DNA from 2 places in the Paenibacillus sp. FSL H8-0282 genome. Region 2 is predicted to be linked to the other one. Evidence: a T-box and tRNA genes for the amino acid it is inferred to sense, from the RefSeq annotation. Region 2 holds a T-box; the other holds one or more tRNA genes.
The links. The T-box of region 2 lies ahead of metG (methionine--tRNA ligase). A T-box ahead of a tRNA ligase gene usually reads a tRNA of that ligase, here a tRNA-Met.

Region 1 (3,428 bases), 1.0 Mb from region 2:
GTGAAGAGTTTGGTGGAACATAATCTGGTGCAACCGCTGGAGCCGCTTATCGCACGAGATCAATATGATTTAAGCAATATGGCGCCTACGATGCTAAGTGGAGTTCGTGAGCTGGGTGGAGGAAGTCTTTACGCGTTAGCGCCGACTTTTATGTCGAGTGCGTTATATTTTAACAAAGGTATTTTTGATGCTGCTGGTGTAGGTTATCCGACAGATGGGATGACTTGGGATGAAGTGTTCGCGCTGGCCGAAAAGGTGACCAAGAAATCGACAAATAAAGATAAGCGTATATATGGCTTTTCGATGAACCGTTATATGAGCGATCCTTTCTGGGATATGCAGACCTATGTCTCACCGCTGGAGCTTGCTATGTATGACAACAAGGGACATAAGATGGAGGTAAACCAAACACAGTGGAGTCAAGCTTGGACGACCTACAGCCAATTGGTGAAAAAGCAAATTACACCTGGGTTAAACGGTATGGATTTTATAGAAACAGAACGGAGTACCTATAGTCCTGTCCAAGGGGATCTCTTCCTTACCGGAAAAGCTGCAATGGTAATTGGAGAATACGATTATCTTAATGAGCTTGCAGGTGTGAGCCGCAATGCAGCAAAAATTAAAAATTATAATCCTGTCGATTGGGGTTTCGTTACCGTACCTACTTTTAAGGAGAAACCAGGAGTGGCTGTAGGTACTTGGGTAGGTAATATGATGGCTATCAACACTATGGCTGCTAATAAGGAAGATGCGTGGGATTTGATCAAATTCGTCAACAGTAATGAAGTAGCTAAAATTAAAGCCCATACCCGCGGGGAACTAACTTCCCGTAAGGATTACATTACCACGAAAGTACCTTCAGTAAATCTGGAGTCCTTCTATACGCTTAAACCATTACCAGCCAATGATCCTTTGATGAACGTCCTACAAACACAGAAGCCTGGAATTAGCCGTATTAACGATGTTGGGCGTCAACTGTTCACAGAAGTTTATCAGGGCAAGAGAACGGTCGAGAGTGCACTTAAAGCTTGGGAGAAGCAAGGGAATACGATGCTGGGTACGCTCGAAAAAGATCCCACATATTATTTTGACTCCATAGGGGATTGAGTTTTGGAATATGTAGAAGCCACCGGATTTCCGGTGGCTTATTTTGTGGAACTTGGGCATGATAAGTTCAGAGCAGCGTAAGATTAATTTGCGAAAAGGAGAAGAGGGCATCATGAATTGGATATACTTCGCGAAACTGTTCAGAACGAGATTTCAAGCAGGCTGTTTGGCAAAAAGACTGGAGCAAGATGGCTGGATTTATGGCTATCATGACCCAAGTTTTGTGGAGATTTATCGATCCCGCAAAGGAAGATATGGGGTTAGATTTTTGCCTTGAGAACTTTTACAAATTCATCCTTGACGTAGACCCATTTTGTACTGTATATTATTTATTGTCGCTGTTTGAATATTATTTCTGACGCGGGGTGGAGCAGCCCGGTAGCTCGTCGGGCTCATAACCCGAAGGTCGCAGGTTCAAATCCTGCCCCCGCAACCAATTTTATTACAACAGCAATTGTACATTCGGATATTTTTAGATCCGGGCCCTTAGCTCAGTTGGTTAGAGCGGTCGGCTCATAACCGATTGGTCGGGGGTTCGAGTCCCTCAGGGCCCACTTATCAAAAACCCTTACCTTGTAAGGGTTTTTTGCTGTCTATAGGCTCCTTGTAAGTAGAAGTGGAAGAGTTGGAAAAGCGACAAAATAGAAAATGATCACATTTTGGTCACGGCGTTGTTAGATCCACTGGTTTTATCATAGATCATCTGGAAAACGGTAAAAAGTATGTATTCTGTGGAACTGCCCTACTCTTGTAGAGGAAAGGGGACAGTCATGACATATAGACTATTAAGTAGCAAGCACCATACGCCGTAGATTTTGATTGAATTAAAAGCATGTCCAATACGCTGAAATTGATGATTTCTTTGAAAAGGTTAATGCTGAATTTTGATAAGAAGCAATAGAGGATGCCGCATATTCGCTCGGCATCCTTTATTGCAAGTAGATATACTAACTTAACAGCCTTTTAATTTATCATCAGAAGTTGATTAATAGCTTATTGATTATCACCAAACCAGATGTTCTCTGTACCGGTCCGCGTGTCTGTCCATACGCTCACTAGACGGCCTGTTTGAGGGACGATGGCATTACCGATGTAGTCCCCAATTAGGGGGATGCCGGTGACGTCAAAGGAAGTTGTTGTTATCCGGGTGTTTGTATACGTCATACCGCCATCTCTAGATGTTGCTAGATAAACATCAAGGTTGAGGGGGTTGACTCGATTAGTGTAATAGGTAACGAATATTGCACCATCCGCAGGGGATACGGTGATGGCTGGGAAAAAGTTTTGGGAGCCCACAGGACTACCTGTAATGGATATTGGTGCCCCCCAATCCACACCAAAATTAGTGGAGATAGCAAGAAAAATATCAGAATAACCTTCTCGAAAATCTTGCCATACAGCATAGACATTCCCTCGCGTCGTCGGTGCATTAGAAATATCTGCTGCGAGGGAAGGGTATGTCAGACATCTAAATGTATATCCCGGCAATGGATCTGGTGGGACTACAACGCTGGCGACCATGGTTTCAGGAGTAAAAGTGACCCCACCGTCTGAGGATGTGCGAATTTTAAGATCAGTATTACCGGGAGGCTGATTGATCCATCCCACGATAACAATCCCATTTAATGTAATTGCTATACCGGGGAATTCTTCGAATTCTTCGACCGAAGACAGCAGGGAGGGACTGGAATAGGTACTACCGTTATCTAGGGAACGATTGAAGAATATCGTATTTCCCGGTATGAATTGTGTGTTGTAATCATGCGTATAACCAGTATATACATTTCCAAAAAAAGGACTTGATCCAGCTTTGTCGGTGACAACGACCACCTGATCATCATTTACAAACTGCCCAAACCCTTGATTCACGATGACTGGCGGTCCGAATGAAGAGGCATTGTCGGCAGATGTATAGGAGACGATCGACCCGCTGAGACCGTCTGAATCGAAGGCGTGGGCTAATACTACGAAAGTGGTCGGGAAAATATAATCAATATGTGGTGCTTCGATGCCTGCAAATCCTGTCGGTAACGGCAATAACGTTGTTGTCCAAGTGGCACCTGCGTCAATAGATTTGTATAAACCTATATTAGGAGGGCCTAATCGAAGATCTACAGCTACGGCAACCATAACTGAAGGATTAAGCCAATTTACCGCGATGGTGGGCTCAAACTGAACGCTTGCGCTCGGTGAAAGTTGAATATTAACCATGCAAAGCTCCTTTCGTCATAGAGTTTTTTGGTACTTACGGGTTCAGCTGAGCTATGAAAGTAAGTTCGGATTGCAGCACTCTTTGATGGGGGATGACGTTTCCTGACGAA
Region 2 (3,428 bases):
AACAAAAGCGAGCTGACTACAGAAGATTATGATAACTTCTATGCAGAGAAACGTTACGGCTTCGATAAGCCGCTTAAACATATTCATATCAGTGCCGATGGTGCTGTAGTGTACAATGCAATCCTGTTCATTCCAGAAAATACGCCGTTTGACTATTACACAAAGGAATATGAAAAAGGTCTTGAGCTCTATTCCAATGGTGTGCTGATCATGAACAAGTGTGCGGATCTGCTGCCTGATTACTTCAGCTTTGTAAAAGGTATGGTGGACTCAGAGGATCTGTCCTTGAACATTTCCAGAGAGATGCTCCAGCATGACCGTCAGCTGACTCTGATCGCTAAGAACATTAAGAACAAGGTGAAAAGCCAACTGCAAAGCCTGCTGAAGGATGAAAGAGAGAAATATGAGCAGTTCTATAATGCTTTTGGTAGACAGCTTAAGTTTGGTGTCTATAACGATTATGGGATGCACAAAGACACCCTTCAAGATTTGTTGATGTTCTATTCCTCTAAGGAGAAGAAGCTGGTTACGCTGGACGAATACGTCTCAAGAATGCCAGAAGATCAGAAGTATATCTACTATGCTTCCGGAGAGTCGATCGACAGAATCGAGAAGCTCCCGCAAACCGAGCTTGTATCGGATAAAGGGTATGAAATTCTCTACTTCACTGATGATATTGATGAATTTGCGATCAAGATGATTCAGTCTTATAAGGAAAAAGAATTTAAATCCGTATCCAGCGGAGATCTGGGGATCGAAGCCGACGAAGCGGACAAGCCAACGGAAGCGGAAGAGAACGAAAACAAGGAGCTTTTTGAAGCGATGAAGGACATCCTGTCCGGCAAAGTGAAAAATGTTAAAGCTTCCAAACGTTTAAAGACTCATCCGGTATGTCTCTCTGCCGAAGGTGAACTGACAATCGAGATGGAGAAAATCCTGAAATCGATGCCGAATGGCCAAGAGGTGCAAGCGGATAAGGTACTCGAAATCAACATCCATCACGAAGTGTTCCAGTCCTTGAAGGCGGCAGCAGAGAACGACAAAGAAAAGCTCGGTTTATACACGAACCTGCTGTACAACCAAGCCCTGTTGATCGAAGGTCTACAGGTTAGTGATCCTGTTCAATTCACCAATGATATTTGCAAAATCATGAAATAATATGAAGTACAGAGACCATCCAATTGTATTATGATTTGATTGGGTGGTCTTTTTTATTTCAGTATTTCATTTTGTTGTGCGAAAAAGGTAGTAATCAATTTCAGAGTCATTATTTGTACAACCGCTGATCGAATAGATAATTTCACCTTGTGTGCTTTTTTTACTCGTCACTTCGGAGCAGGTATCGGTTCTGACTCCTGTGTTGCTTCCACCGAATGCATCATTAGAAGTATCATAGCTGTAATTAATCACGTTACCGTCAAATTTTAAATCCTTAAATATGGGATCGCCTTCATCTGTGTAACTTGTAACGCGTATATTGTCTGCTTTTTTGCTGGAGAGATTAGTTATAAATTTCTCGAATTTATCGAGGTTGTACACTTTTTCAAAAGAAACAATATCCCCTCTACTGATGGCTTCTTTGGAAGTATAGGGTTCACTTTTGGGAACAGAATTAACTTTATGATCGGAACAACCCCATACTCCTGCTAGTAAAAGAACAGAGAGTGTAAGCAAATTTACTTTTTTCACTGAGGGACCTCCTTGTAACGTATTTATATAAAAGACGGAGATTAACTGGAAAAGTTACAGAGAGCTTGATGTTTCACATTGACAATAAACAACAAATTGAGTATTATTTTCTCTTACTTGAATATGTAAAAGCAAAGAAGAGAAAGAGTACCACGGCAATTCTTTCAACAGAGAGCTCCGGTCGCTGAAAAGGAGTAAAGAAAACCCTTGGGAATATGGTCTCAGAGCTGCGCATCGAAACCTTATGGGTTGTAGGCTGCGCCGGAACCTGCATCCGTTACAGTGCTAGGGTATAAACGTTAATTAACGTCGTACCTGAAGAGGTAAATGTTATGAGGCATTTATAAAATTAGGTGGTAACACGTGAGTAGAACTCTCGTCCTTTGTGGATGGGAGTTTTTTTGTTGTCTAAAAAAAGGAGGAGAAGGTTAATGAGTAATGTGTTTATAGGTGGCGCTTGGCCGTATGCGAATGGATCTTTACATCTGGGGAGATTATCAAGTGTGTTGCCTGGGGATGTGCTGGCACGATATTTTCGCTCCAAAGGGGATAACGTATTATATGTATCAGGCAGTGATTGCCATGGCACACCCGTAGCAGTTCAGGCTGCGAATGAAGGGATTACGCCGGGAGCTTTTGCAAGCAGATATCATGAAGAGTTTCTGAAGTGTTTTGAACAGCTGGGATTTAGTTATGATCTATATACTCGAACGGATCAACAGCAGCATCATAAGGTTGTGCAAGCGTTGTTTACAAAGCTGCTAGAGAATGGTCATTTATATAAAAAAACCATTGCTCAATGCTACTGCGAGGTGGATCAGCGCTTTTTGCCAGACAGATATGTGGAAGGGACTTGTCCGGTATGTGGTGAGCGGGCGCGAGGGGATCAATGTGATTATTGTTCTACGATTCTAGATCCTGCCGATTTGTTAGACAGAGTCTGCAAATTATGTGGGAATACACCAACAGAAAGGCCGACAGAACATTATTATCTTAGCTTATCTAATTTTCAGTCTGAATTAACGGAATATGTAGAGGAAGCACAATTTTGGAGAGAAAACGCTATAAAACTGACCAAACGTTATTTACAAGAAGAGCTGCAGGACCGCGCGGTAACAAGAGACTTGTCTTGGGGTGTAGATGTTCCTGTGGCTGGATTTGAAGATAAAAAAATTTATGTTTGGATTGAGGCGGTAAGTGGTTATTTATCAGCCAGTAAGCAGTGGGCTGCACAGTCCGGAGGAAGCTGGGAGGATTTTTGGTTAGAGGAAAAAGGGGCGATTACCGCTTATTATGTGCATGGTAAAGACAATATTCCTTTTCACACTTTAATATGGCCGGCTGTGTTATTAGGAGCAGGAGGTCTGCATTTACCGGACAGGATTATATCTAGCGAATATTTAACCCTTGAAGGGCAGAAATTCTCCACTAGCCGAAATTGGGCGGTCTGGGTACCTGATATTTTAGAGCGGTATCAGCCAGATTCTATTCGTTATTTCTTAATTGCCAATGGACCTGAGAAGCGGGACACGGATTTTTCCTGGAGAGAGTTTATTTATAGCCATAATGGAGAGCTGCTTGGAGCATTTGGTAACTTTGTGAACCGTTCATTGGCTTTTATAGATAAGTTTTATGAAGGGAAAGTGCCAAATGGGCAATTAGATAAGGGGTGGAAGGACAATATTGACCTCTTGTATCTGGAATCAGGACGGCTTATTGAGGCTGGGAATCTAAAAGAT

Region 1: it encodes a tRNA-Met, which carries the amino acid that the T-box ahead of metG (methionine--tRNA ligase) is inferred to sense. The anticodon was not compared.

Annotation. Positions count from the first base shown of each region.
Region 1 is NZ_CP150146.1:5,143,019-5,146,446, reverse strand. It holds gene NST94_RS22370 (extracellular solute-binding protein) at 1-1,107, shown strand, start outside; gene NST94_RS22365 (hypothetical protein) at 1,220-1,384, shown strand; tRNA gene NST94_RS22360 (tRNA-Met) at 1,467-1,543, shown strand; tRNA gene NST94_RS22355 (tRNA-Ile) at 1,588-1,661, shown strand; gene NST94_RS22350 (sialidase family protein) at 2,101-3,237, opposite strand; gene NST94_RS22345 (hypothetical protein) at 3,353-3,428, opposite strand, start outside.
Region 2 is NZ_CP150146.1:4,127,255-4,130,682, reverse strand. It holds gene htpG (molecular chaperone HtpG) at 1-1,158, shown strand, start outside; gene NST94_RS17730 (DUF4362 domain-containing protein) at 1,225-1,689, opposite strand; T-box leader at 1,815-2,076, shown strand; gene metG (methionine--tRNA ligase) at 2,121-3,428, shown strand, end outside.